DNA from 4 places in the Edwardsiella piscicida genome. Region 2 is predicted to be linked to each of the others. Evidence: predicted binding sites of a transcription regulator. Region 2 holds the regulator's gene; each other region holds the start of a gene.

The links. Region 2 encodes sigma-54, which starts transcription at its own class of promoters, with help from an activator protein. Its sites were predicted from a motif close to GTTGGCACANNTTTCGCTNT; they were not measured.
Region 1: a site for sigma-54 is predicted at 1,210-1,229, ahead of L1P05_RS07525 (amino acid ABC transporter substrate-binding protein). Genes of this name have one in related genera too.
Region 3: a site for sigma-54 is predicted at 2,582-2,601, ahead of glnA (glutamate--ammonia ligase). Genes of this name have one in related genera too.
Region 4: a site for sigma-54 is predicted at 2,945-2,964, ahead of glnK (P-II family nitrogen regulator). Genes of this name have one in related genera too.

The regions. Positions count from the first base shown of each region.
Region 1 is NZ_CP090968.1:1,648,120-1,655,502, forward strand. Features, by position in the region: gene L1P05_RS07520 (amino acid ABC transporter permease) at 1-295, opposite strand, end outside; gene L1P05_RS07525 (amino acid ABC transporter substrate-binding protein) at 365-1,135, opposite strand; gene L1P05_RS07530 (SLC13 family permease) at 1,278-2,396, opposite strand; gene L1P05_RS07535 (helix-turn-helix domain-containing protein) at 2,402-2,800, opposite strand; gene L1P05_RS07540 (DNA polymerase III subunit theta) at 2,834-3,061, opposite strand; gene L1P05_RS07545 (hypothetical protein) at 3,167-3,463, opposite strand; gene rluB (23S rRNA pseudouridine(2605) synthase RluB) at 3,809-4,684, shown strand; gene cobS (adenosylcobinamide-GDP ribazoletransferase) at 5,200-5,937, shown strand; gene L1P05_RS07560 (adenosylcobalamin/alpha-ribazole phosphatase) at 5,947-6,546, shown strand; gene cobO (cob(I)yrinic acid a,c-diamide adenosyltransferase) at 6,563-7,153, opposite strand; gene L1P05_RS07570 (YciK family oxidoreductase) at 7,204-7,383, opposite strand, start outside.
Region 2 is NZ_CP090968.1:539,121-546,503, forward strand. Features, by position in the region: gene npr (PTS phosphocarrier protein NPr) at 155-427, opposite strand; gene rapZ (RNase adapter RapZ) at 435-1,286, opposite strand; gene ptsN (PTS IIA-like nitrogen regulatory protein PtsN) at 1,395-1,859, opposite strand; gene hpf (ribosome hibernation promoting factor) at 1,979-2,266, opposite strand; gene rpoN (RNA polymerase factor sigma-54) at 2,288-3,757, opposite strand; gene lptB (LPS export ABC transporter ATP-binding protein) at 3,882-4,607, opposite strand; gene lptA (lipopolysaccharide ABC transporter substrate-binding protein LptA) at 4,614-5,171, opposite strand; gene lptC (LPS export ABC transporter periplasmic protein LptC) at 5,146-5,718, opposite strand; gene kdsC (3-deoxy-manno-octulosonate-8-phosphatase KdsC) at 5,715-6,281, opposite strand; gene kdsD (arabinose-5-phosphate isomerase KdsD) at 6,297-7,283, opposite strand; gene L1P05_RS02500 (calcium/sodium antiporter) at 7,338-7,383, opposite strand, start outside.
Region 3 is NZ_CP090968.1:3,687,727-3,695,109, forward strand. Features, by position in the region: gene yihX (glucose-1-phosphatase) at 1-326, opposite strand, end outside; gene typA (ribosome-dependent GTPase TypA) at 490-2,310, opposite strand; gene glnA (glutamate--ammonia ligase) at 2,681-4,090, shown strand; gene glnL (nitrogen regulation protein NR(II)) at 4,318-5,385, shown strand; gene glnG (nitrogen regulation protein NR(I)) at 5,423-6,838, shown strand; gene L1P05_RS16840 (YshB family small membrane protein) at 6,959-7,081, shown strand; gene L1P05_RS16845 (putative transporter) at 7,303-7,383, shown strand, end outside.
Region 4 is NZ_CP090968.1:1,091,879-1,099,261, forward strand. Features, by position in the region: gene L1P05_RS04895 (SgrR family transcriptional regulator) at 1-1,166, opposite strand, end outside; gene cof (HMP-PP phosphatase) at 1,267-2,085, shown strand; gene L1P05_RS04905 (Lrp/AsnC family transcriptional regulator) at 2,240-2,701, shown strand; gene glnK (P-II family nitrogen regulator) at 3,006-3,344, shown strand; gene amtB (ammonium transporter AmtB) at 3,366-4,646, shown strand; gene tesB (acyl-CoA thioesterase II) at 4,681-5,547, opposite strand; gene L1P05_RS04925 (MGMT family protein) at 5,656-5,979, opposite strand; RNA gene ffs (signal recognition particle sRNA small type) at 6,128-6,224, shown strand; gene L1P05_RS04935 (HHA domain-containing protein) at 6,528-6,731, opposite strand; gene tomB (Hha toxicity modulator TomB) at 6,752-7,120, opposite strand.

The DNA of each region.
Region 1 (7,383 bases), 1.1 Mb from region 2:
GCGTGATCCCGGCGCTCGGCAGACCATAAAAGATCAGGAACAGCTGTACCAGTAGGGGGGTTCCACGGAAAACCCAGACATAGAAGTCGGCGCAGATCTTCAGCGGGCGAATGGCGTATAGGCGGATTAATGCGGTGGTCAGCCCCATCAGCAGGCCGCCGCAGAATGAGAGCAGCGCCAGCGGTATGGAGAAGCGCAGCGCGGCGGAGAGCAGCGGCCAGAAGGCGTCAACGACCGGCTGCAGCCAGTCGGGATGCGGCAGGGTATCGAGCAGGGGGGACAGCCAGTGGGGCATCATGGGGACTCCGTATCGGACGCCCGCCGCGAGAGCGGCGGGATAACGCCGGACATACGCGGCGGACGATTATTGAGAGACGTCGCTGCCGAAGTAGCGCTGAGATAGGGTCTGGTACGTGCCATCGGCGCGGATCTCGCTCAGCGCACGGTTCAGCGCTGCAACCAGCTGGGGCTGGCCTTTACGCACCAGAATCGCGGAGTCGGCGCGCTGATCCGCGACGGCCACCACCTTGAGGGGGGCATTGGGCTTATGCTGCCGAAAGTCGAGATAAGAGAGGTTATCGTTTAGCGTCGCCGCCGCCCGGCCGCTGATCACCAGCTCCAGCGACTGGTTGAACCCGTCGGTCGGCACCAGGTCTGCGCCATAGTGCTCCGCCAGCTTGGCATAGTTGCTGGTGAGGCTCTGGGCCGCTTTCTGCCCGCGCAGATCGTCAAAGCTTTTGAGCTGGGCATTGTCGCTGCGGACGATCAGCACCGCCTTCGCACCCACGTAGGGATCGGAGAAGTCAAACTTGGCCTGGCGCTCCGGGGTGATCCCGACCTGATTGATCACCGCATCGTAGCGTTTGGCCGATAGCCCGGCGATCAGTCCGTCCCAGCGCCCCTCGACAAAGACGGGCTTCAGCCCCATCTTGGCGGCCACGGCGCGGGCGATATCGACATCAAACCCGACCAGCTTGCCGCTGGCATCGTGGTAGGTATAAGGAGGATAGGTTCCCTCGGTGCCAAACTTGATACTGCCTGCGGACTGTATCGCCGCTAACTCGTCGCTACTCTGGGCCAGCGCACCGCCGCTCAGCAGGGTGAGGGCCAGCAGAGCCCGGGCTGTTTTTTTCATCATATTCCCGCCTCATTTATGGTTTGGTGTTGTTCGGATGCGGCCGCAGGTGACCGATGAGAGCAGGCTAACCGATAGCGTGATCTTTGCTAAATCACATTGTGGGATTATTAATAACCAGAAGGAATAAGCTCTTCGGAGGCTACAGTAGCCCGCCGCCGATCAGCGTCGCCAGCAGCAGCGCTGGGAGGCTGTACAGATGAAATAGGCCCCAGATACGGCGCCCGCCGGCCATGCGCAGGGCGATCAGGTTGGCCATCGAGCCCAGCGCAACGCCAAAGCCGCCGATATTGACGCCATAGGCCAGGGGGAGGCTGGGTGGCTGAACGCCCAGCAGCAGGATGGTGGCGGGAACATTGCTGATGAGCTGGCTCAGGGCGATCGCCGCCAGATACAGCGACGTCCCCTGCATCTGCGTCGCCTGCTGGCTGAGCCCCTCCAGCTGCGGCAGACTTATCAGCAGACGAACATCAATAAACATGATGATAAAGACGGCCAGTAGAGGCCAGTCGATGCGACGGAGGGTCGCTGGCGCCAGGTAGAGCAGCACCGCCGCCAGCAGCAGCAGCCCCGACGCGGGATAGCCGGCGTCGATGGCGGCGATAAACAGGGGATACAGCGCGAGACAGCTCCACAGCTGACGGCGTCGCCGATCGGGCGGCGCGGCGGCGTTGGGGAGTATGAGGCGGCGGCGCGGCGTCGACAGGCAGGTCAGCAGCAGCAGTAGGGCGCTCAACGTCGCCGCCAACGGCAGCATCTGCGCGATAAACGGCCAGAATCCCCACCCCGAGTGACCCCAGATCAGGATGTTCTGGGGGTTGCCTATGGGGGTGAGCAGCGAGCCCACGTTGACCGCCAGCGCTTCGAGCACGATCAGCCGGGTGACTGCCATGTTGGCCAGCTTTTTCAGGGCCAGGGTCAGCGGTACCACGATAAATAGCGCGACATCATTGGTCAGAACGGCGGCGAGCAGCAGAGAGGCGACGACCAGCAGCAGGGCGATGGCGCGCTCGCTGTGCAGTCGGGCGATGATACGCCGTCCCAGCCAGTCAAGGTAGCCGCTGCTCTCCACCCCTTTGCTCAGCAGCAGCAGACCGGTCAGGGTGATAATCGTACGCCAGTCGATGGCGGCGGGTAGGCTACTGAGCGGCAGAGGCGTAAAGGGTAACAGGGCGATGGCGAGCAACAGCGGCAGTAGCAGCAGCGGATCGCGCAGTAGGGATGTCAGACGGCGTGCGGCGGCACGGTAGCGGCGAGACATGGCCGTCAGGCGCTTTGCGCCGCGGCGGCATACTGGTGATGTAGCGCCGGCGCTGGCGTCGTGGGCTGCTCGGCCTGCAGACGGTAGCGGGTCGGCGTCATACCAAAGTGTTTACGAAACATATAGGTAAAGTGGGACTGAGAGGCAAAGCCATAGCACAGCGCGATATCGATGATCCCCTCATCGCTGTGACGCAGGCGCCGGGCGGCGCCGGTGAGTTTGCGCAGGCGAATATAGCGCCCCAGCGACATACCGGTGGTTTCTCGGAAGATCTTTTGCATATGCCATAGCGAATAGCCTGAATAGCGCGCCAGCTCATCCAGGTAGATATCGCGCCCCAGGTGTCGCTCGATCCATTCGCTCAGGGCGCAGACCAGTGCGGCATTGCGTTGTTGCTGGGTCATCGGCTCTCCGCGGCGGAAAATGGCCTGGTCACCTTAGCGGTGACCGTCCATATCATAAGGGAGGGTCGGCAGCGTCAGGGTGCGGTAATACTGCAGGCGCTCCCGGAAATAGCCGCGCAGCGCCTCGGGTTGTTCGCGTTCGACCTGTTCAGCGATCACCGGCATATGGTAACGCTCTTTATAGGACACCCCACTGGCCGCCAGATCGACATTGATGCGATCCATCTGTGCCTGGGGCAGCGTCGCCAGATTAAAACTCATAATAGCCTCCGTTGAGTATCGGACTATTATTTCAGAATTTGGCGGAGGGAAAAAGGGCTGGCCGCCGCGCTGATGCCAGAAGCGCATCGGGCGGCGGCCGGAAAATCAGAAGGGATTAGAGTGGCGCGGCCCTTGGGTTATCGGGCGGCGCGGGCGCAGCAGCGCAAGCAGACCGCCTACGATGGCGGCGCTTAAGACCACCAGATTAAACAGCAGGAAACCGGCCATCAGCATGGTCATCATGACAACGGCGCTCACCAGCATCAGCGCCTGGCGCAGTTTACCCTCCAGCCCCATCTTGCGCGACTGGCGCGACAGATACATCCGCCAGTATTGCATCTGCTGCTGCAGAAAACTACGCAGGCGGCCGGTGGTCGAAGTGGCAGAAGAAACGTCGGTCATAGAAACTCCTTTAAAACCCGGCGGGATCGCGCGGGATAGTGGCAGCCTACGGGATCCCTGGCTCCCGGCACAGTGGATTTAGGCAATTTTACGCCCCTGACAAAAGCTGACACGGCTATCGGGACGCAGCGCATTACAGCAGAAAGATCTTAAGAATTGCTTACGGCATCGCCGCGGGCGCGGCCTGTAAATTATTCACGGCATATGCATTGATTTCGTGTAAAATAAGCGCCCGCGTTGAGCCGGGCCCATGCCCGGTGGAAGCGACGCCTGTTTTAGCACCGGTCGCCGCGGCGGCCGGTCAACAATAACGACGCCTGTGAAGGCGACAGCTGAGGTTGCTCAATGAGCGAAAAATTACAGAAAGTTCTTGCCCGCGCCGGTCATGGCTCACGCCGTGAAATCGAAGCGCTGATCAAAGAGGGCCGGGTAAGCGTGGACGGTAAGCTGGCCACGCTGGGAGACCGTGTTGAGGTGATGCCCAACATGAAAATCCGCGTTGATGGCCGGGTGGTCTCCATCCGTGAGTCTGAGCAGGAAATCTGCCGCGTGCTGGCCTACTACAAGCCGGAAGGCGAGCTGTGTACCCGCCGCGATCCAGAAGGCCGCCCGACGGTGTTCGATCGTCTTCCCCGTCTGCGCGGTTCGCGCTGGATTGCCGTGGGACGCCTGGATATTAACACCTCGGGTCTGCTGCTGTTTACCACGGACGGCGAGCTGGCGAACCGCCTAATGCACCCGAGCCGGGAAGTTGAGCGTGAGTACGCGGTGCGCGTTTTCGGCCAGGTTGACGAAGACAAGCTGCGTCAGCTGCGCCGCGGCGTACAGCTGGAGGATGGTCCCGCCAGCTTTAAGAGCATCAGTTTCCAGGGCGGTGAGGGGCTGAACCAGTGGTACAACGTCACGCTGACCGAGGGGCGTAACCGCGAAGTGCGTCGCCTGTGGGAAGCCGTCGGCGTACAGGTGAGCCGCCTGATCCGTGTACGCTATGGCGATCTGCCCCTGCCGAAAGGGCTGCCGCGCGGCGGTTGGCAGGAGCTGCCGCTGGAAAATATTAACTATCTGCGTGAACTGGTGGAGCTGCAGGCGGAGACCGCCAGCAAGCTGCCGGTTGAGCGTGAGCGTCGCCGGATGAAGGCCAACCAAATCCGACGGGCGGTTAAGCGCCATGGCCAGCACAGCGGCGGCAGCCGTCGTGCGCCGACCACGAAACGCGGCTGAGTTTGTCGCGCTAAACCGCCTGACGGCGGGTAATAAGATGGTTTACACACACCCTGTGAGCGGTACGCTGACAGGGTGTTTTTTTATGGACAAGCCCCTCATGCAAAACGCGCGTTGGGTGGCATCCAGGAGCGGCATATCGGCCTGATGAAAAGCGAATATAAAAATGGTGCGCTGAAGCCGGGCAGGGTTTAAGCCACCCGGTGCGATGCTCATCGCGGCGTCGGCATCCATGGCCATAGCGACGCCGAATCGCGTTAGGCGAGCGAGCGTGAATCAAATCAGCGTTGCCAAAAGGGCGGGGTGCACAGATGTTTATGTCTCGCGCCCAGTTAGTGAGTTAGTCGAACGGACGGGCTATCTCAGGTATTTTCCTCTGCTAAGGCTGGAATCAAGCACAGAAAGTGGTATTACTATAGGGGTATCAGTACGTTATTGGATCGTACCACGGAGCGTCCCCTGGATGGGGGCCGCGGAAACGGTGCGGCACTTTTTTATGGATGGCTTAACGGACAATGAAACTCTTTCTTGCGACCCTGCAGTTTATGACCCGGATCCCGGTATCGCCGCGCTGCAGCGATGATCTGACCCTGAATGATTATCCGCGCGGCATCATCTATTTTCCCTTTGTGGGCTTGGTGATCGGGGTGATCAGCGCGCTGGCCTATGGCGTACTGGCGACCACCTACGGCAGTTGGCTGGGGGCGGTCGCTGCGGTGCTGGCGTCGACCCTGGTGACCGGCGCGTTTCATCTCGACGGTCTGGCGGACACCTGCGATGGGCTGTTCTCCGCCCGTCCGCGCGATCGGATGCTGGAGATCATGCGCGACAGCCGCATTGGCACCAACGGAACGCTGGCGCTGATCTTTGTGATCCTGCTGCAGGTGCTGCTGATCCAGCATCTGGCGGGCGGTAGCCTGCCTATCTATGCCGTGCTGGTGGCGATGCCGGTGATCAGCCGCACGCTGCTGGCCGTCATGATGTTCCGCCAGCGCTATGCGCGCGAGAGCGGCATGGGCAATCTGTATATCGGCAAAATCAGCGGCAGTCACTACGCGCTGACCCTGGTTATCGGCCTGCTGCTGGTGTTTGGTCTGTTGCACTGGCACGCCGTGCTGGCCGCGTTTATTACCTACCTCTTTGCCTTGATATACCGCGCTTTCATCAACATGCGGCTGGGGGGGCAGACCGGGGATACGCTGGGCGCGGCCAACGAGCTGTTTGCGCTGGTGTTTCTGTTGTCGCTGTACTGAGGATATCCCATGGAGCTCTATCTGGTTCGTCACGGCGAGACTCAGGCCAATCGGGATGGCGTCTACTGCGGCAGCAGTGATGTGGCGCTGACGCCGCAGGGGCTCCAGCAGGCGCAGGCCGTGGCGCATCAGCTGCAGGGGATCGCGTTCGACGCCGCCTATGCCAGCCGCCTGCGGCGTACTCAGCAGACCCTGCGCCCCATCATCGGTGCACAGGGGCAGTTTCACGTCCATGCGGGGCTAGATGAGATCAACTTTGGTGAATGGGAGCTGTGTCATCACCGCGATCTGGCGCGCCAGCAGAGCGCAGCCTATCGCGCCTGGTGCGATGACTGGCGCAGCGCTGTGCCGCCGGGCGGCGAGGGGTTCGTCGACTTTAGCGCCCGGGTGGAGGCGGTGATGGCAGAGCTGCTGGCCCGTCACGAGGGCCAGCGGGTGCTGGTGGTGGCGCATCAGGGGGTGCTCGCTCTGCTGTGCGCCCGTTTGCTGGGCATGGCGGCGGAGAATATGTGGCACTTCTCGTTCAGCCAGGGTAGCCACAGCCTGATCGCGATCCGACAGGGGTTTGCGGTGATCCGCAGCCTTAACGATCGCGCCGCGGCAGGCTAGCGGCCGCGGCGCGGGATTACCAGTCGATGCCTTTCTGCGCTTTGACGCCGGCGTTGAAAGCATGTTTTTCCGGGCGGATTTCGCTGACGGTATCGGCCAGGGCGATCAGATCGCGGTGGCAGGCGCGCCCGGTGATGATCACCGACTGGTGCGGCGGCCGGTCGCGCAGGGCGGCGAGCACCGTTTCCAGCGCCAGATAGTGGTAGCTGACCATGTAGGTCAGCTCATCCAGCACCACCAGATCGCGCTGCGGATCGGCGAGCATTCGCTGCGCCTGCTGCCAGACGAGCCGCGCGGCCTGGATGTCTGCGTCGCGATCCTGCGTTTCCCAGGTAAAACCGCTGGCCATGACGTGAAATTCGACGCCGTGGGGCTCCAGCAGGTTACGCTCCCCGTTTTCCCAGGTGCCCTTGATAAACTGTGCGACGCCGACCCGCTTGCCGTGACCGACGGCGCGGGCCACGGTACCGAAGGCGGCGGTGCTTTTCCCTTTCCCGTTGCCGGTAAAAATCATTATGATGCCGCGCTCCTCGCGGGCGGCGGCGATGCGCGCATCCACTTTGTCCTTCAGGCGCTGCTGGCGCTGCTGATGGTGTTGCCGATCCATGATGTTCTCCTGCTGAGCGCGGCGTCTGCGCCGCGCGTCATGTCGATGGGTTAACCCGCTTTCCCGGGGCGTCGCCCCGGCTGGGCATCCAGGCTACGCCCATTTTCACCCAGGCTGTCGTCTCCCATGAGATAGAGATACAGCGGCATAATCTGCGCCGGAGTGCGCAGCGCCTGCGGATCTTCGTCGGGAAACGCGCTGGCTCGCATCGCGGTACGCGTGGCCCCCGG
Region 2 (7,383 bases):
ATGACGCATGGCTGCGTCCTGTCTCGTCACAAAAGAAAACCCTCACCGTTCCGACATGGGCGGCGAGGGCTATTCATGATGCGATCATAGTAAGCCGATAGGGCTTTTAAAAGAGAGCTGGCTCACAAATTGGGGAGTCCCCGGCCGGCCGGGGCTACTCTTCGTCGAAGCCGGCGTTGAACAGCGAGACGACGGCGTCCAGCGCCTGGCGCTCGTCTGGGCCGGTGGCCTGAATCTCTATCTGCCCCCCCTGCGCGGAGTCGAGCATCAGTAGGGCTATCACGCTGTTGGCTTCGGCCTCGATGCCGTTTTCATTGCGCAGAATGACGTCGGCATCGAAGGTTTGCACCAGCTCGAACAGCTTCATGGCCGGGCGGGCATGCATACCCAGGCGGTTTTTGATCTCTACGGTTTGCGTCACGCTCATGGTCGGCCTACCTGCGTTTTTCCAGGGTGCGGTGACGGGACTGCACGTTCTTGCCGCGCGAGCGGAAGTAGTCCGCCAGCTGCTCGGCGACGTAGACCGAGCGGTGCTTACCGCCGGTGCAGCCGATGGCTACCGTCAGGTAGCTACGGTTATTGTTCTCCAGCGCTGGCAGCCACTGTTCAAGGTAGCTGCGGGTCTGGTAGATAAAGTTGTGTACCTCGGTGTGGCGATCGAGGAACGCCGCCACCGGTTTATCTAGCCCGGTCATCGGCCGCAGCTTGGGATCCCAGTGGGGGTTAGGCAGGAAACGGACATCGAAAACATAGTCGGCGTCGATGGGAATACCGTGTTTAAAGCCGAAGGATTCGAATACCATGGTCAGCTCGCGCTCGCGCTTGCCCAGCAGACGGGCGCGCAGCATCTCCGCCAGCTCATGCACCGACATTTCCGACGTGTCGATGATGAGATCGGCGCGGGAACGCAGCGGCTCCAGCAGCTCGTTCTCCTGATCGATGGCGTTTTCCAACGACAGGTTTTTGCTGGACAGAGGGTGTAGGCGCCGGGTATCGCTGTAGCGGCGGATCAGCGTATTGCGATCGGCATCAAGGAACAGCAGCTGCGGCGTAAAGCTCTCCGGCAGATGGTCCATCGCCGTTTCCAGCACCTCCGGCGATTCGGGCATGTTACGTACGTCAATGCTGACCGCCGCGGAGGTATCCCGGGTGGCCAGCGTGCGCGCCAGCTCCGGCAGTAGCTCGACCGGTAGGTTATCGACGCAGTAGAATCCCATATCTTCCAAGGCGCGTAAGGCCACGGATTTCCCTGAACCGGAACGGCCGCTGACAATCATCAGCACCATATCACCACTCCCCTGTTGTTATTGTTACGCGGGTCGGTATTGCCTGCCCACTCATCATACTATCAAGCCCGGATCGTCAGCGATAGCCTCGGATCGCGCGGGCGAGGATCATTCGGTGATGATCTGGTACAGATCTTCATCGCTTTGCGCCGCGCGCAGGCGGCGGCAAACGCCCTTATCCGAGAGCTTTTGTGCCATCAGCGATAGGGTTTGCAGGTGTGTTTTGCACTGATCTGCCGGCACCAGCAGGGCAAACAGCAGGTCGACCGGCTGATTGTCAATGGCGTCGAAGTTGATAGGCTGATCGAGGTGAATAAAGACGGCGATGGCGCGCAGGGTATCCTCTTCCAGCTTGCCGTGGGGGATAGCGATCCCGTTGCCGATCCCGGTACTGCCCATGCGCTCCCGGGTCAGGATGGCGTCGAAGACGACCTGAGTCGGCAGGTTGAGCTGGGCGGCAGCCAGTTCGCTGATGATTTCCAATACGCGCTTCTTGCTGGCGCAGTGGACGGCGTTGCGCGTGCATTCAGGAGTCAGCACGACGCTTAAGGGCATAGTTAAGTCATTACTCATGGTGTTTTTTCAAAAAGGCTGCTGTGTGCCGGCGACGCGGAGCCCCTAAGGCTTAAACGGCCCACCCTTGCAGGGTAGGCCGCCGGTCGGTAGGCTGGCGTGCCAGCCATAAGGCAGTGTTAATGTTGTTTCAGTTTGTCTTTATGCTTGTTTAACTGGCGGGCCAGTTTGTCTATCAGGATATCGATAGCGGCGTACATGTCTTCCTGCTGGGCCGAGGCGTGCAGCTCTCCCCCGTTGATAAACACCGTTGCTTCGGCGATATGATCGACCTTTTCAATACTGAGAGTGACGTTGACCTGATTGATCCGGTCAAAATACTGCTCAAGTTTGGCAAATTTCTCGCTGACAAACTGACGGATAGCGTCAGTAATTTCAAGATGGTGTCCAGTAATGTTGAGCTGCATCATGTCTTCCTTCTCGGTGTGTCACACCAGCTGCTTACGCTGGTTAGACGGTGGAATGGACAAAGACTCTCGGTATTTTGCAACGGTACGCCGGGCGACCATGATACCCTGATCCGCCAGCAGGGTGGTAAGTTTGCTGTCGCTCAGAGGCTTCGCCGGATTTTCCGCCGCTATCAGTTTCTTCACCAGTGCCCGGATCGCCGTGGAGGAGGCTTCGCCACCATCCTCGGTATTGACGTGGCTGGAGAAGAAATACTTCAGTTCAAAGATCCCCCGCGGGCTGTGCAGGAACTTCTGCGTCGTCACGCGGGAAATCGTCGACTCATGCATCTCTACCTGCTGCGCGATGTCGGCCAGCACCATGGGCTTCATCGACTCTGCGCCGTGCTCGAAAAATGCCTGCTGCTGTTCGACGATACAGCGGGATACCTTCAGCAGGGTATCGTTACGGCTTTCCAGGCTCTTAATCAGCCACTTGGCCTCCTGCAGATTGCTGCGGATAAACTGGCTATCGCTGTCGCTGCGTGCCTGGGCGCCCAGCGCCGCGTAGCGCTGGTTAATGTGCAGGCGCGGGACGCTGTCCTGATTGAGCTCGACTACCCAGCGTCCCTGGTGCTTATGGACCAGCACGTCGGGGATAACGTAGTCGGACTCGCCGGTATTAATCGAGAGCCCTGGCCGCGGGTCGAGGCTCTGAATGAGCTGCATCGCCTCCTTGAGCACCTCTTCCTTTAGCTTAGTCGAACGCATCAGATTTCGGAAATCGTGATTGCCCAGCAGATCGAGATGGCGATCGACAATGCTGCGCGCCTCGTTTAAATAGGGGGTATCTGGCGCAAACTGGGAGAGCTGCACCAGCAGGCAGTCTCGCAGGTCGCGGGCGGCAACCCCGACGGGATCGAAACGCTGAATGCGCTTTAGGACGGCTTCGACCTCCTCCGGCAGCGCGTGCTCATCGCCGAGGCTCTCCAGGATCTCCTCCAGCGAGGCCGTGAGGTAGCCGGTGTCATCGACGGCATCCACGATGGCGGTCGCAATGGCCAGATCCGTTTCGCTGAAGGGGGTAAGCTCGACCTGCCACATCAGGTAATCCTGCAGGGTCTGGGTCGTTTCCCCCTGAAACACCGGCAGTTCGTCGTCGTGGTAGTCGGTTCCTGTTCCTGAGGGGGTGCCGGCGGTGTAAATTTCATCCCAGCTGGCGTCCAGCGGCAGCTCATCCGGCATTTCGCGCTGTTCTAGCGCATCGCGGGTATCAAGCGGGTCGTCGTCATCGCGTGCGTCGGCATCATCCTGCACGCGCTCGTCGTCGGCGCTATCGCCGTCGGCTTCGTCATTCGGCTCCAGTTGCTCCAGCAGCGGGTTACTTTCCAGCGCCTGCTGGATCTCTTGCTGTAGCTCCAGCGTAGAGAGCTGCAGCAGGCGGATAGCCTGTTGCAGCTGTGGCGTCATGGCCAGCTGCTGGCTGAGTCTGAGTTGCAAGCCTTGCTTCATAATCGCGCGTTCTGTTCCTTGATTGCTGACAGTGGTGGCCGGTGGTGCGCAGCGGCGCTCGCCGGCGAAAAAACAAAGAGTCGGCATGGCAAGGCGCCCCTAGCGGATATGACGCCTCGCCAATTTACAGCCGGAACTCTTCACCCAGATAGACGCGTTTGACCTGTTCGTCGGCCAGGATCTCGTCGGGAGAGCCGTAGGCTATCAGATTACCCTGGCTGACGATGTAGGCCCGCTCGCACACGTCCAGCGTTTCACGCACGTTGTGGTCGGTGATCAGCACCCCGAGGCCGCGATCGCGGAGGTGTTCGATAATTTTTTTGATATCGATAACGGAGATGGGATCCACCCCGGCAAAGGGTTCGTCCAGCAGAATAAACTTGGGGTTGGCGGCCAGCGCGCGGGCTATCTCCACCCGGCGCCGTTCGCCGCCGGAGAGGGATTGCCCCAGGTTATCGCGCAGATGGGCGATATGAAACTCTTCCAGCAGCTCATCGGCCCGATCGGCGCGCTGCTCTGCGTTGAGATCGTCGCGGATCTCCAGCACGGCCATCAGGTTATCGTAAACGCTCAGGCGGCGGAAAATGGAGGCCTCCTGCGGCAGATAGCCGATGCCGCGACGGGCGCGGGCGTGCAGCGGCAGCAGGCTGATGTCATCGTCATCGATGATGATGCGCCCGGCATCGCGCGGCACGATACCGACCACCATGTAGAAGGTGGTGGTCTTTCCGGCGCCGTTCGGGCCGAGCAGGCCGACGATCTCGCCGGAGTTTACCGTCAGACTGACGTTCTCTACGACCCTGCGCCCTTTATAGGACTTGGCCAGGTTTTCCGCAATTAATCTTGCCATAACGAATCAGTTACTCTTCTTCTGAGGCGCCGGTTTGGCGTTGCCTTTATCTTGCAGCTGGGACGGCAGCAGCACGGTCGTTACGCGCTTGCCTTTATCGCTGAAGGCCTCCATCTGCTGCTGCTTCACCAGATAGGTAATCCGATCGCCCTCGATGTTGCTGTCGAGCTGCTTCAGAAAGGCCTTTCCGGTCAGAATGACATAGTCTTTGGCCAGTTCATAGCGCAGCTGTTGGCTGTGACCCTCGACCGGCTTGCCGTTATCCTGCATCTGATAGAAGGTGACCGGGTTACCGTAGGCCTCAACGATTTCGCTACCCTGCTGTCCGTTAGGGCGGGTGACGACCACCTTATCGGCGGTGATCTTGATGGTGCCTTGGGTCACGATCACGTCGCCGGTGAAGGTGGCGACGTTGCCCTGCATATCCAGCGACTGCTGCATCGAGTTGATGTGGATCGGCTGATCGGTATCACCGGTAACGGCCAGCGCAGAGGCACTGGCGCTCAGCAGGGCGCCGGCAAGGATCAGATCACGCAGTTTAAGGGTGCTTGCTTTGAATTTCATAATAGGTGTTTACCTTGTCAATCAACCGTGCGGTTTTATCCCGCATATTTCCGCGCATCTTCAACCCATGAGAGGTGAAATTGCTGCCGTACAGCGTGACCTCATCATCCGAGCTTATGTCCTGAGTAACCAGATTCACCTGCGCATTATCGGTGGTAATCCTTTCCAGTTGCGAGGTCGGCGTCAAACTATTGACCTCTACATTTCCATAGAGATACAACATGTTATCGTTCGTTAGCTTGGCCTTGTCAGCGCGAACGGACCAGGTCGCTGCGGCCTGGGGATCGAAGGTCGTCAGCACCGGCCGGGTAAACCAGGTCACGCCCTGTTCGCTGTAGTGCTGTACATCCTGCGCCACCAGCTTATAGCTCAGCTTGCCGCTGGGATCGTAGACGACGGTCAGGGTGTGCTGGCTCTGGTAGTTCGGCGTATTGGGATCCAGCGTCGTCGGCGCGCCGTCGGGCGAGTTATCCGCCAGATTCCAGCCAATCAGCGCCAGCGCGATCAGGGTCAGCAGGATGATCACCCAGCGTTTGCTCGTACTCATATCGACAGCCCTTTGGCTTGATCCAGGTTGCCCTGGGCCTGCAGGATAATGTCGCACAGCTCGCGCACCGCACCGCGGCCGCCGGCGATGCGGGTGGTGTAGTGCGCGTTGGGCAACAGCAGCGGGTGAGCGTCGGCGACGGCGACGGACAGTCCGACGCGTGCCATCACCGGCCAGTCGATCAGGTCATCGCCGATATAGGCCGCCTGATGGGGGGCCAGCTGCAGATCGGCCAAGATGCGCTCAAAGGCGATAAGCTTGTCGGACTGCCCCTGATACAGGTGCCGGATACCCAGCGTGGCGGCCCGATCGGCCACCAGCTGCGAACTGCGACCGGTGATGATCGCCACGTCAATCCCCTGGGTGACCAGGCAGCGAATGCCATAGCCATCGCGGACGTTAAACGCCTTCAGCTCTTCACCCTGGTTGCCCATGTAGATCAGCCCGTCGGATAAGACGCCGTCCACGTCGCAGATCAGCAGGCGGATCTGCGCGGCGCGCGCCATGACATCGGCGGAAACCGGTCCATAGCAGGTGGCAATCGGGGAGGTATTCTGTTGCATGCAAGCTCCGTTTCTTCAGACTACGCCGGCGCGCAGCATATCATGCATATGCACCACGCCGATCAGCCGATCGTTTTCGGCGACCAGCAGCGAGGTGATGTGGCGATCCTGCATGAGGTTCAGGGCATCGACCGCCAGCGCCGTGGGACGAATGCGGATCCCCCCGCGGGTCATGACGTCGGCGATTTTGGCATTATTTAAATCAATGCCCATATCGAATATACGGCGCAGATCACCGTCGGTAAAGATCCCGTCAATATGTGCATCGGGGCCGCAGATGACCGTCAGCCCCAGGTTTTTGCGGGTGATCTCCAGCAGGGCGTCGCGCAGCGAGGCCGTTGGCGAGACCGTCGGCACCTCGTCTCCGCTGTGCATAATATCGCTGACGCGCAGCAGCAGCTTGCGGCCCAGCGCGCCGCCGGGGTGAGACAGGGCAAAATCTTCCGCGGTGAAGCCGCGCGCCTGCAGCAGCGCCACGGCCAGGGCATCGCCCATCACCAGGGTGGCGGTGGTGCTGGTGGTCGGGGCCAGGCCCAGCGGGCAGGCTTCCTGCGGAACCCGGATGCACAGGTGGATATCGGCCGCGCGGCCCATGGCGCTGTCCGGATTGTTGGTCATGCAGATCAGCGTGACGCTCTGGCGCTTAAGGACCGGAATGAGCGCCTGGATCTCTTGGGATTCACCGGAGTTGGAGATAGCCAGCACGACGTCGCGCGGCTCTACCATGCCCAGGTCGCCATGGCTGGCTTCGCCCGGATGGACAAAAAAGGCGGAGGTGCCGGTACTGGCGAGGGTGGCGGCAATCTTACGCCCGATATGGCCCGATTTGCCCATCCCCATGACCACTACCTTACCGCTGCAGCGCAGCATGGCCTCACAGGCGCGGCTGAAGTCCTGGTTGATGAAATGGTCCAGCTGCGCCAGTCCTTCTCGCTCGATACGTAGGACATCTTTCCCTGCCTGCTGAAAATCAAAATCCGGCTGAAATTCCATATGTGACATTTTGTTTTCTCACGTCTCGCAAAACCACTGACTCGGCGGATCCTGCCCGGGGAGTCAATCCCAATACAACATCAGCGAAGGCTGCGTATACAGCAGCCCG
Region 3 (7,383 bases), 610 kb from region 2:
GTATTGGAGAGCACCACGACCCGCTCCCCCTGACGACGCAGGCGCTGCATGATATCGATTACCTCCGGGCGCAGCGCGACGAAAATCGCCTGCCAGCCCAGTTCGAACTGGGCAAAGCTGAGGGAGATCCCCATCTCATCGCACAGACGCTGGGCAAAGGTTTCATCGTCTATCGCCCCGCGCTCATGCTGTCGAAAGGTGTCGCCCATCGTAAAACGCTTGCTTAAGGTGGCCAGCGGGGCGCCGCTGTACCGGCTCCAGACCCCCAGCACACGGTGAAAATCGATGTCTACAATCACGTTACCTAAATCAAAGATGTACAGCATGCGCAGCTCCCGATTTCAGCTTATTGGCGTGAGATACTCCACTGTAGACGGAAAAAACGGCAGCGAACAGAAGGGACGCAAGAAAAGCGGGAGGTCGCGCGCAGATAGCGCCCGCAAAAAAAACGGGGTGCCTAAGGCACCCCGTGGTATCACATCGACGCGATTAGTCGCGCGGACCGCGGTTGGCGCGGCGGCGATCGTTCTCGGTCAGATGACGCTTACGCAGACGCACGGAGTGCGGCGTAACTTCAACCAGCTCGTCATCATCGATGAACTCCAGCGCCTGCTCCAGGGTCATTTTAACCGGCGGAGACAGGGTGGTCGCTTCATCGGTACCGGAAGCGCGCATGTTGGTCAGCTTCTTACCGGTCAGGCAGTTAACCGTCAGGTCGTTGGAGCGGCTATGAATACCGATGATCTGGCCTTCATAGACTTCAGCACCGTGACCCAGGAACAGCTTGCCGCGATCCTGCAGGCTATACAGCGCGTAGGCAACCGCTTTACCCTGGCCGTTAGAGATCAGCACGCCGTTCTGACGCTGGCCGATTTCACCCGGACGCACGTCATCATAGTGACTGAAGGTAGAGTACAGCAGACCGGTACCGGAGGTCATGGTCATGAAATCGGTACGGAAGCCGATCAGGCCACGGCTCGGGATGATGTAATCCAGGCGTACGCGACCCTTACCATCCGGAGACATATCGCGGATCTCACCCTTACGGATACCCAGCGCTTCCATCACGGAGCCCTGGTGCTGTTCTTCGATATCCAGCGTGACCTGCTCAAACGGCTCCTGCATGCGGCCATCGATCTCACGATAGATAACCTTCGGACGGGATACCGCCAGCTCATAGCCTTCACGACGCATGTTTTCGATCAGCACGGACAGGTGCAGTTCGCCACGACCGGAAACGCGGAACGCATCCGGGTCCGGCGTTTCTTCAACGCGCAGGGCGACGTTGTGCACCAGCTCTTTCTGCAGACGCTCTAGGATCTGGCGAGAAGTCACAAACTTGCCTTCTTTACCGCAGAACGGAGAGGTGTTAACGCAGAAGTACATGCTGACGGTCGGCTCATCGACGGTCAGCGGCGGCAGGGCCTCAACGGCGCTCGGATCGCACAGGGTATCGGAGATGTTCAGATCGCCCAGGCCGGTTACCGCGACGATGTCGCCGGCTTCCGCCAGGTCGGTCTCGATACGTTGCAGACCCAAATGGCCCAGAACCTGGCCCATTTTACCGTTACGACGCTTACCTTCGCTGTCGATAATGGTGATCTGCTGGTTCGGCTTCACCTTACCGCGCTTGATACGGCCGATGCCGATAACCCCAACGTAGCTGTTATAGTCCAGCTGGGAGATCTGCATCTGGAACGGGCTGTCCAGATCAACGTCCGGCGCAGCTACATGCTCGACGATAGCTTCAAACAGCGGAGTCATATCCTCGGCCATGTCGGCGTGGTCCAGGCCGGCGATCCCCTGCAGAGCAGAAGCGTAGACGATCGGGAAGTCCAGTTGCTCATCGGTCGCGCCCAGATTGACGAACAGATCGAAGACCTGATCGACAACCCAGTCCGGACGCGCGCCAGGACGGTCAACCTTGTTGATAACCACGATCGGCTTCAGCCCGTTGGCGAACGCCTTCTGGGTTACGAAGCGGGTCTGCGGCATCGGGCCATCCATTGCGTCGACCAGCAGCAGAACCGAGTCAACCATAGACATCACACGCTCTACCTCGCCGCCGAAGTCGGCGTGCCCCGGGGTATCCACGATGTTGATGCGATAGCCATTCCAATTAATGGCGGTGTTTTTCGCGAGGATGGTAATCCCACGCTCTTTCTCCAAATCGTTGGAGTCCATTACGCGCTCAGTCGCGTCGTTACGTTCACCCAGGGTTCCGGATTGTTGCAACAGTTTGTCGACCAGGGTGGTTTTCCCATGGTCAACGTGCGCAATAATGGCGATGTTACGCAGATTTTCGATCACAGCTTTGCCTCAGGCATTAGAAATAGCGCGCTATTGTACACGTATTAAGCGAGGGACTAAACAGGATCACAAGCTTCTCGCAGAAACAATGCTACGAATGGCGGTTTGTGATCCTATTCACGATGCTAAACGGCGCGGGAATAAACAGCTTGCACCAAGATTGTGCGTTTGCTGAAGTGTTTTGCACCATTATGGAGCACTCGGCTCCATCAGTGCCGCCTGACACAGCGTCAGAGTAAGGTAATTATGCGCCATCCGGGCAATTTGTAAAGTTGGCACGTTTCTCGCTAATGCTACAGCACGATGGCTAAAACCACTTTCTATCATCCGTGATCCGTTGCACGGCGACCAAAGAAACCGGGAGTAGAGTATGTCCGCTGAACATATCTTAGCGATGCTGAATGAGCACGAAGTTAAATTTGTCGATCTGCGCTTTACCGATACCAAGGGTAAAGAGCAGCACGTCACCATTCCGGCTCATCAGGTTGACGCCGACTTCTTCGAAGAAGGCAAGATGTTTGACGGCTCCTCCATCGGCGGCTGGAAAGGCATCAATGAGTCAGACATGGTGCTGATGCCGGATCCCACCACCGCGGTACTCGACCCGTTCTATGAAGAGCCAACGCTGATCATTCGCTGCGATATTCTGGAACCAGGCACCCTGCAGGGCTACGACCGCGACCCGCGCTCCATCTCCAAGCGCGCCGAAGATTTTTTGCGCGCCTCCGGCATCGCCGACACCGTACTGTTCGGGCCGGAGCCAGAGTTCTTCCTGTTCGACGATATCCGCTTCGGCAGCAGCATCAACGGCAGCCACGTTGCCATTGACGACATCGAAGGCGCATGGAACTCCTCAACCAAATACGAGGGCGGTAACAAAGGGCACCGTCCGGCGGTTAAAGGCGGCTACTTCCCGGTTCCGCCGGTTGATTCGGCTCAGGATATCCGCTCGACCATGTGCCTGACCATGGAAGAAATGGGACTGGTGGTAGAAGCTCACCACCATGAGGTGGCCACCGCCGGGCAGAATGAAGTCGCCACCCGCTTCAACACCATGACCAAGAAAGCGGACGAAATCCAGATCTACAAATATGTGGTGCACAACGTCGCCCATGCCTTCGGTAAAACCGCCACCTTTATGCCCAAGCCGATGTTCGGTGACAACGGCTCCGGCATGCACTGCCATATGTCTCTGTCTAAAAACGGCAGCAACCTGTTTGCCGGCGACAAGTACGGCGGCCTGTCTGAAACCGCGCTGTACTATATCGGCGGGGTGATCAAGCACGCCAAGGCCATCAACGCCCTGGCCAACCCGACCACCAACTCTTACAAGCGTCTGGTCCCGGGCTATGAAGCGCCGGTGATGCTGGCCTACTCTGCCCGCAACCGCTCCGCCTCCATTCGTATCCCGGTGGTGGCGTCGCCGAAGGCTCGCCGCATCGAGGTCCGTTTCCCTGACCCGGCGGCCAACCCGTACCTGTGCTTCGCCGCCCTGCTGATGGCCGGCCTGGATGGCGTCATCAACAAAATCCACCCCGGCGACGCCATGGATAAAAACCTGTATGACCTGCCGCCGGAAGAGGCTAAAGAGATCCCGACCGTAGCCGGCTCTCTGGATGAGGCCCTGGCCGCGCTGGACAGCGATCGCGAGTTCCTGACCCGCGGCGGCGTCTTTACCGACGATGCCATCGATGCCTACATCGAGCTGCGCCAGTCAGAAATGGAACGCGTACGCATGACACCGCACCCGGTCGAGTTTGAACTCTACTACAGCGTATAACGCGACGCACGCCAGGCGACCCGGCGCCGTACCGGGTCCTTGCCGAACGCTCCACGCGAAGAGATCCGTTTTTGTTGCCGTGGAAACTTTCAGCCCATCTTCGGATGGGTTTTTTTCGCCGTACGCCGCAGGACAGAGAAAAAATTCTCCGCGCCCCCGCACGGACAGCGAAAGCATGCTACAGTGCAAGGCATCCTATTGCACCAAAATAGTGCAGGAGTGCGCAAATGGCTGAACACCCTACGCCGCCCCACCGTGACTTACCCGATGCCGGACCGCTACTGAATGCCCTGATGACCTGCATCCTGGTTCTGGACGACGATCTGGTCATTCGCTATGCCAATCCGGCCGCGCAGCAGCTGCTGGCGCAGAGTCCGCGCAAGCTGTTTGGCACACCGCTGCCGGATCTGCTGAGCTATCTCTCCCTGGATATCGCGATGATGCGCATCAGCCTGCACGCCGGGCAGGGTTTTACCGACAACGAGGTGATGCTGGTCGTCGACAGCCAGCCGCACATCATGGCGCTGACGGCCCAGCCCCTGAGCGAAGGGCAGATCCTGCTGGAGCTTTCAACCCTGGACAGCCAGCGTCGCCTGAGCCAGGAGCAGCTCCAGCACTCCCAGCAGGTCGCCGCCCGCGATCTGGTGCGCGGGCTGGCCCATGAGATCAAGAACCCCCTAGGCGGGCTACGCGGGGCAGCGCAGCTGTTGGCCAGGGCATTACCGGATCCGGCCCTGACCGAATACACTCAGGTGATCATTGAGCAGGCCGATCGCCTGCGCAACCTGGTCGATCGTCTGCTGGGCCCCCAGAGACCGGGGCAGCGCGTCACCCAGAGCATTCATCAGGTCGCCGAGCGGGTCTGTCAGCTGGTCACCCTGGAGTGCCCAGGGAACATCACCCTGCTGCGCGACTATGATCCCAGCCTGCCGGAGCTGAATCACGATCCGGAGCAGATAGAGCAGGTGCTGCTGAACATCACGCGGAACGCCCTGCAGGCGCTGGGTGAACAGGGTGGCACCATCACCCTGCGTACCCGTACCGCGCTACAGGTCACCCTGCACGGCGAGCGCTATCGCCTGGCGGCGCGCATAGACATTGAAGACGATGGGCCAGGGATCCCCGCCCAGCTGCAGGATACGCTGTTCTACCCGATGGTGAGCGGACGCAGCGGAGGCACCGGGCTTGGCCTGTCGATTGCAAGGAGCCTGATCGATCAGCATCAGGGCAAAATCGAGTTTAACAGCTGGCCGGGCCACACCGAGTTTTCGGTGTATTTGCCAATCCGCAAATAGCCCACGCCCCTTTACGCAACAGGTGGTCACCATGACAATGCAACCGGGTCTCGTCTGGATAGTCGACGACGACAGTGCCATCCGCTGGGTCTTAGAGCGCGCGCTGACCGGCGCAGGTTTGCGCTGTGCCACGTTTGAAAATGGTCAGGCGGTGCTGACGGCGATGAGCGCTCAGACGCCGGACGTTTTGCTGTCAGACATCCGTATGCCCGGTATGGACGGACTGGCGCTGCTGCAGCAGATAAAAGTACGTCATCCGCTGCTGCCGGTCATCATTATGACGGCCCACTCCGATCTGGATGCCGCGGTCAGCGCCTACCAGCAGGGCGCCTTTGATTATCTGCCCAAGCCGTTCGATATTGACGAAGCCGTCGCGCTCGTCGAACGCGCCATCAGCCACTATCAGGAGCAGCAGCAGCCCGCGCGCCAGGTGCCGGGGAGCGATCCCAGCGCCGATATCATCGGAGAGGCGGCGGCGATGCAGGATGTCTTTCGCATTATCGGACGCCTGTCACGCTCCTCCATCAGCGTGCTGATCAATGGGGAGTCGGGCACCGGGAAAGAGCTGGTCGCCCATGCGCTGCACCGCCACAGCCCGCGCGCCAAGGCGCCGTTTATCGCCCTGAATATGGCGGCGATTCCACGCGATCTGATCGAATCCGAGCTGTTCGGCCATGAAAAAGGCGCCTTTACCGGCGCCAGCCAGATCCGCCAGGGGCGCTTTGAGCAGGCGGACGGCGGGACACTGTTTCTCGATGAAATCGGCGACATGCCGCTGGACGTTCAGACCCGCCTGCTGCGCGTGCTGGCCGACGGACAGTTTTATCGCATCGGCGGCTATGCGCCGGTCAGGGTCGATGTACGCATCATCGCCGCCACCCACCAGAATCTGGAGCAGCGGGTGCAAGAGGGGATGTTCCGCGAAGATCTCTTCCACCGCCTTAACGTGATCCGCGTGCATCTTCCGCCGCTGCGTGAGCGGCGCGAGGATATTCCGCGTCTAGCCCGCCACTTTCTCAAAGTGGCGGCGCAGGAGCTGGGCGTCGAGGCCAAAGTGCTCAGCCCGGAGGCCGAGGCGGCGCTGACCCGTCTGCCGTGGCCTGGCAACGTTCGCCAGCTGGAGAATACCTGCCGCTGGCTGACGGTTATGGCCGCAGGCCAAGAGGTGTTGACGCAGGATCTGCCGGCGGAGCTGTTTGACAGCGCGCGCGATGAGCGTCAGCCGGCGGCGCTTTCGCCGGACAGCTGGCCACGGCTGCTGAGCCAGTGGGCGGAGCATGCCCTGCAGAGCGGCCAGCAGGATCTGCTGGCGGAAGCCCTGCCGGAAATGGAGCGTACGCTGCTGAACTGTGCCCTGCGCCACACCCAGGGCCATAAGCAAGAGGCAGCCAGGCTGCTGGGATGGGGCCGCAATACCCTGACCCGCAAGCTGAAAGAGCTGGGAATGGAGTAATGGCGGGAGAAGATACCCTCGGTCAAAAACGCTGCTTAGCGCACAAAAAAACGCCACTCGCGATCTTTACACCCCCGCGCGGGCGAGTATGATCGGCTGCGTTTTAACGGGAGAATAATGATGATCGATTCGCTGTACGCCATGGTTTCCCACGGCGCCGAACTCAGCGCCAGCGGCGGGCCATCATCGCATGCCGCCGTTGCCGCCGTGCTGTGCGCCGCGCTGCTCCACCTGTTGGGATAACCTCTCTACGCTCAAGGCGTGACCATCATGGCGCGCCTTGAGCCCCCAGCGTCCCCGGAAGAATCTCTGCTAGGATATCCATTAAATACCCGGGCTGTGCCGTGTGACACAGTCCATTTACCGACGCTCTGTAACAATGTACAGGTGGGTTTTCCGTTACCCCAGCGGATCATCCGGTCGTGCGCGTTTCACCGGAGTCGTTTAATCATCAAGGATGTATCATGAGCGATATCGCCCTTACGGTCAGTATGCTGTCACTGGTCGCAGTGCTTGGGTTGTGGATTGGTAACTGGCGGATCTAT
Region 4 (7,383 bases), 550 kb from region 2:
CCGGGCAGCAGCTCCTCACAGCGTAGCGTGATCCCCTCCTCCTGCGACAGGGCGCTGAAGGTCTGCTCCTCGCGCATCAGGCCGAGCAGCGCGCGCGCCTGGCGCGGAGAGAGGCGTCCCTGACGCAGGTTAACGGCCATGTAGCCAAAGCCCAGGCTGGTGCTGCTTTTGAGACGGCGGGTGTCCTGGGTTCCCTCATCTTGTCCTATCTGTATTCTGACCGCCCTCTGGCAGGAGGGCGGCGCCGTACCGGCCCCGGCGGTGATCCAGTATTCGATGGCGTGCAGATAGGGCCGCCGCAGATGGTAGCCCTCATACTGCTCTAGGCGCAGCAGGGTTGGACTGGCGCTGACCAGGCGGAATGGCCCCGCACCGATATCGGGCTGCTGCGGGTGGGGCAGCAGGCACAGCAGGTTGGCCAGCCGGTGCGCCAGCCAGTAGTCGGGCTGATGCAGGGTAAAGCGCAGGCACAGCGGATGGGGGTGGTCGATAGCGGCGACGCTGGCCAGCAGGGCGCCGGCCTGGGGATGGGCGCAGAGGGCGCGCAGCGTCGCCAGAAGCTGCTCGGCGCCGATCGGTTGGCCGTGGTGCCAGCGCAGATCGCTGTGCAGTAAAAATTGCCAGCATAGGCCGTCGTCGCTGATCTGCCAGTGGTGGGCCAGATCTGGCTGCGGCGCGGCGTTGCCGGGAACGAACCGCGTCAGGCCGGCGTGCAGGGTGTGCGCCAGGTGCTGCTCGGCGCGTCCGCTCAGCCGCAGGGGCTGGATGGGCTCCAGCGGGCGATAGTAAGGAATACGCAGGGTAGGCAGCTCGGCCTGCCACTGGCCGCCGAGGTGGGGCTGCAGATAGGGGGTTAGCTGAGCCGGATCGCGGGCCGCCAGCCGCAGGGCCCCCTGATGGTTGCCCTCGCGCAGCAGGTGCTCCATTAGCTGGCGCCGCAGCTGCGATACCGGAAGTAGGCAGCGCAGGCTGCCGCGCCGCCCGCGCCCGGCGCTGGCCTGCCAGCGGATCCATCCGGCCTCCTGCAGCTGGCCGAGCAGGGTTCGCACGTGGCGATCGCTGCAGCAGATAATGGCGGCCAGCTCGGCGACGGTAACCGACACCGGGACATCGCCGGCAAACTGGTACAGACGTTGATATTGATTAAGGCGTTGCAGCAGGCGCATTAAAAAATCCTGAACTCTTTTTTCTAATTGTTCACTATTAGTTCCGCAAATGCCACGCGATACTGTAGGCCATGCAGTAGCGGTCACAAACGGAGGCGGTATGCGTTTGGCAGCGTTTGATATGGACGGCACTCTGTTGATGCCGGATCACCGCATCGGTGCGGAGACGCTGGATGCCCTGCAGCGCCTGGCGCAGCAGCAGGTCGTTCTCACCTTTGCTACCGGGCGTCACTTTTTAGAGGTTAGCCGCATGACGCGCCGCTTGGGGCTGCGGGGACACCTGATCACCGCTAATGGCACTCGGGTGCATGATCACGATGGCCAGCTGCTGTTCAGCCAGGATCTGGCGCCGGAGGTGGCCTATGAGCTGATGCACGCCGACTGGAGCGATACCGCCTCGCTGCACCTGTTTCGCGACGATGGCTGGCTGACGGCCTGCGATTGCCCCGCGCTGCTGGCGCCCCACCGGGCCGATGGCTTTACCTATCGCCTGACGGATCTGCGCCGTCTGCCGGCTTACGGCGTCAGCAAGGTGTGCTTTATCGATGGTCATGAACGTCTGCTGGCGCTGCAGCAGCGTCTGCGTACCCACTTCGGCCGCGCCGTCGATCTCTGCTTCTCGGGCCATGACTCGCTGGAGGTGATCCCGCCGGGCAGTAACAAGGGCAGCGCGCTGGCGGCTCTGTGCGATCGCCTGAATATTGGTCTGGATGAATGTATGGCGTTCGGCGACGCGATGAACGACCGGGAGATGCTTGGCATGGTCGGTCAGGGATTCATCATGGGCAACGCGCTGACGCAGCTTCGGCAGGCCTTACCGCACCTGCGGGTGATCGGTGACTGCCGCCAGCAGGCGGTGGCGCAACAGCTTTCTCTTTGGCTAACGCAATCTCACCTCACAATTCCCCCGAATCACTGAGGCTATTCAGCCAGCCGGGCTGCGTGTTTGACTGCGCGCACCCGGTTTTCTTTTTATCTTTACCTGCGCCGGACATTCGACGCCGCGGGAAAAAGATTGATTATTGTTGCGTGGATTGGCCTAATTGGAGGAAATATTTCTCCCGGAGCCCCCTATGCTGGATAAAATTGACCGTAGCCTGCTGAACATGCTGCAGCGGGACTGCACCCTCTCGCTGCAGGTGCTGTCAGAGGCGGTGAACCTGACGTCGACTCCCTGCTGGAAGCGGCTAAAGCGTCTGGAGGAGGAGGGTTATATTACCCAGCGGGTCGCGCTGTTGGATAAAGAGAAGCTGGGCCTCGGGCTGACGGCGTTTGTGGCGATCAAGACCCAGCACCACAGCGCGGAGTGGTATCGCAACTTTGTGCAGCAGGTGGAGCATATGCCGGAGATCCTGGCGTTCTACCGCATGGCCGGTGAGTATGATTACCTGATGCAGGTGCAGGTTGCCGATATGAAAAGCTTCGATGATTTTTATAAGCGTCTGGTCAACGCGGTAAAGGGGCTGAGCGACGTCACGTCGAGCTTTGCCATGGAGCAGATTAAGTTCACGACGGCGCTGCCGCTGCGCGAGTAAGCCGTCTTTCCCGCTAACGGTCATCTCCTCACCCCGCTGACCGTGCCGCTATGCCCGCGTTTCCCGAATCCTGCCAATATTGCGCTCCCGACGGCGTCGCCGTCGGGGCGATCGCGCGTCTCCGACGTCTAACCTGCACCACGGCCGGCGCATTGCACCGTTTTGGTGCTATTGCCCCTGCCGTTCCGCCGTGAATCATGCGCCATCCCGCGTGGGCGGCGGGATCTGTCGCCCGCCTTCTGGGTTGGCATGACCTTTGCTCATAATTTTTGTGAATGAATCCACTGACAGAGGAGGGGGCGTCATGAAGCTGGTGAGCGCGGTGATCAGGCCGTTCAAGGTGGAGGAGGTGCGCGAAGCGCTGTCGGCCATCGGTATTCAGGGGCTGACCCTGACGGAGGTGAAGGGATTCGGTCGACAGAAAGGGCACGCTGAGCTTTACCGCGGCGCCGAGTACAGCGTCAATTTTTTACCCAAGGTCAAAATTGAGGTGGCGCTGGAGGATGAACGGCTGGAGGCGGTGATCGACGCCATTCGCCAGGCGGCCTGCAGCGGAAACATTGGTGACGGTAAGATTTTTGTTGCCGAACTGACGCGCGTGGTGCGCATTCGCACCGGCGAGTGCGATGACGCGGCGCTGTGATGGCTGGCATGGAGGTGTGAGATGAGGCGAGTACGCAGGGGAATGGTGGGCATGGCGCTGCTGCCGGGGGTTGCGCTGGCCGGCGCGCCGCAGATGGATCGGGCGGATAATGGCTTTATGATGCTAGCGACGGCGCTGGTGCTGTTGATGACTCTGCCGGGGATTGCACTGTTTTACGGCGGCCTGCTGCGCGCCAAGAACGTGCTGTCGCTGATGACGCAGGTGATGGTGACCTTCGCCGTCGTGAGCGTGCTGTGGGTGATCTATGGCTATACGCTGGCGTTTGGCAGCGGGAACGCTATCGTTGGCAACCTGCACGCGCTGTTGCTCAAGGGGATCGGACTGCACGAGGTGACCGGCTCGATATCGACGCTGGTGCACGTGGCCTTTCAGGGATCGTTTGCCTGTATTACGGTGGCGCTGGTGACCGGTGCTCTGGCTGAGCGGGTTCGGTTTTCGGCGGTGCTGATCTTTGCCGCGCTGTGGTTTTCGCTCTCCTATGTGCCGCTGGCCCATATGGTCTGGGGCGGGGGCTGGCTGGCCGCCGACGGTGCGCTGGACTTTGCCGGCGGGACGGTGGTGCATATTAACGCCGCCGTGGCAGGACTGCTGGGCGCTCGCCTGCTGGGACGGCGCAGCGGCTATGGACGGGAGTCGTTTAAGCCGCACAGTTTACCCATGGTCTTTCTGGGCACCGCCATTCTGTATATCGGTTGGTTTGGCTTTAACGCGGGCTCCGCCGGCGCCGCCAACGATATTGCTGCGCTGGCGTTTATCAACACGATGATCGCCACCGCCGCCGCCATTCTCTCTTGGGTCTTGGCGGAATGGGGGTTACGTGGGAACCCCTCCCTGCTAGGCGCCTGCTCCGGTTGTATTGCCGGGCTGGTGGCGGTGACGCCGGCGGCGGGCAGCGTGGGTGTCGGCGGTGCGCTGCTGCTCGGCCTGATCGCGGGGGCGGCAGGCCTATGGGGCGTGGTGGCGCTGAAACGCTGGCTGCAGATAGATGACGCCTGCGATGTCTTCGGCGTGCACGGCGTCTGCGGTATCGTCGGCTGCCTGGCGACTGGGGTGCTGAGCGCCGCCTCGCTGGGCGGTACGGGCTATGCCAGCGGTGTCACCATGGGTCATCAGCTGTGGGTTCAGACGCTGAGCGTGCTGGTCTGTGTGATCTGGTCCGCGGCGGCGGCGCTGATTGCCTATAAGGCGGCGGATCTCTGCGTGGGGCTGCGGGTCAGTGAGGATCAGGAGCGCGAGGGGCTGGATGTGACGAGCCACGGTGAGAGCGCCTATAACCGCTAGATGCACGGCGCCGCGCTGCGGCGCCGCAGGGCACTCAGCGCGCCGGGTGCTGTCGAATGACCCCTTCCTGTGCGGAAGAGGCGACCAGACGCCCCTGCCGGTCGAAGAACTGACCGCGGACCAAGCCGCGGGCGCCGGAGGCGGAGGGGCTGTCCACCGCGTACAGCAGCCAGTCGTCGAGGCGAAAGGCGCGGTGGAACCACATGCTGTGATCGAGGGTCGCCACCTGCATGCCGGGCTCAAGAAAGCCCTTGCCGTGGGGCTGAAGCGCCGTCGGCAGGAAGTTAAAGTCTGAGGCATAGCCCAGCAGGTATTGATGCACCCGCGGATCGTCAGGAAGGACGCCGTTGGCGCGCAGCCAGACGTAGCGCTGCGGCGGGCATACGTCGCCTTTGAGTGGGTTATGGAAGGTGACTGGGCGCATTTCAATGGCCTGTTCACGGGTGAACGTATCGCGGACGGCCTCGGGGATCAGGTGCCGCAGCGAGCGGGCGATATCGGTCTCGCTGGGCAGGCCTTCGGGACCGGCGACCTGCGGCATGCTGCTCTGGTGTTCAAACCCCGCCTCCAGAGACTGGAAAGAGGCCGTCATATAAAAGATAGGCTTACCATGCTGGATGGCGTTGACCCGGCGGGCGCTAAAGCTGTTGCCGTCGCGTAGGACTTCGACATCATAGACGATCGGCATACGGCTATCGCCGGGGCGCAGAAAATAGCTGTGGAATGAGTGCAGCTGGCGCTGGGCGTCAACGGTCTGTTTGGCGGCATACAGCGCCTGACCGACAACCTGGCCGCCGAAGACCTGGCGCAGTCCCAAATCCTCGCTTTGCCCTCGGTAGATACCCTGCTCAATTTTTTCGAGATTTAATAGGTTTAACAGCTGCTGTAACGCCTGACTCATTGGTAATACCTTATTTTGTAACGGTGGGAGACCTCGGTAACGCGCTGGCGATGGGGCCAGGGGCGCCGATACGACGCCCCGCACGCAAGGGTAGCACCGGAGACGGGGCTATGGCTGCCAGCGCAGGCGCGCCAGGTCGAGCCGTCCATCGGCATTGACGTCGATCCCTTCGGCCTGCAGCGCGCTGCGCTGGCGGGTAAAGCCTTCGCCGACCAGAGAGAGGGTGCCAAGGCGATTGACCACCCGGTGCCAGGGGAGGGCGCTGCCCGCCGGTAGCGCGCGCAGGATAGCCCCCACCCGGCGCGCGGCGCGCGAGTGGCCGGCCATCGCGGCTATCTGACCATAGGTTGCGACTCGGCCTACGGGAATGGCGGCGATACACAGCAGTACGCGCTGGCGGAAGTCATCCTGTGCGGGGGGCGAGGTCGTCATTGTCATAGCGCGATTATCGCTGTCCGATGACATTAGCTCAAGAGGCCTGTTTAAGAAAACAACGGTTGGCGGGGGGCGCCTTGCAATTGGGCGTGGCATCGCTGATAATGCTCGGGCGCTGAGGTTATAGCGCTCGTTATGGGGGCCCTGTTGGTTCTCCCGCAATGCTAACCCGTGAATTCGGTCAGGTCCGGAAGGAAGCAGCCGCAGCGAGTGACGCGTGTGCCGGGATGTAGCTGGCAGGGCTCCCACCCATTTGAGCCGTGCTATTTATTCCTCGCCGCTTCTCGCTTCTCGCTTCTCGCTTCTCGCTTCTCGCTTCTCGCTTCTCGCTTCTCGCTTCTCGCTTCTCGCTTCTCGCTTCTCGCTTGCGGTTTGCAATCGGTGGCTACACGGAATTTATCGCTGAGATTGACGCCGATCTACGGGCGGTGGGGGACGGGCGAAAACAGGCCTACCCGCGTAACGCTGGGGTATCAATAAAGAATAAATATATTAATAGTAATATAACTAACGTTGCCAGGGCGTCGCTGAAACGCCCGGGGCACTTAGCGGACGTATTGCCAGACTTCTGCTGGAATTTTGTCGTATAGCTTATTCATAGTTAATTCGGCCAGACGATGATCTGCGGCAGAATAAAAAATTTCTAATTCATCATCTGAAAGTTCGTATTTATTCTTTTCGATCACGCGTTCTAGAGTATCCAGCGTCGTGCATTTACGCAGCTTCATCAGATAATCGATCTTGGTCATCACAACATCCTATTATTGGACTAAACATGTAAGGTAGCGTTGCGCTTTTCATGCGCCAGGCAGTATGCCACCCGCCGCTTGGTGCGCAGCCAGTGCCGGAGCGCCGTTTCACTGACGCTATAGGCGCCAAACAGGGCATAGGTTTCATCCAGATAATCATCCAATATTTCGGCTAAATCCGAATGATGCGGATATTTGATCTTAAATGATTGCGCGACGCTGGCAATATGCTCAATCAGCTCATTAAGCTGTAGATTTACCTTTGCCGTCGGGTCGCTGACCCAGCCGTGATGGCTCTCTCCCAGGACATCTATTCCCTGATGATACAGAGAATCACACAGGTATTTTAACTCTGCGATGTCATGCTGATAAGAAGTGTACTCATCCATAGTCTACCCCCTGCGGGAACCAAACCTGCTTTCCTGTAGCAAGGAATATAGCAAATCGATGCAATAATCAAGCGGTTACGCAATGGCTATGACAAGTAACCTCAGTATCATAGCAAAGGCGCAGGGCAATGGGAAAAGTTTTGTGTTAGTAAGTATTTAAACTATACCCAGACTGATTAAGTATAGCCCTCATTTTATGAATACGAGGAATGAAGAATAAATATTTTTAATGAGTTATCCCGCTGGGGCATATCATCATACTG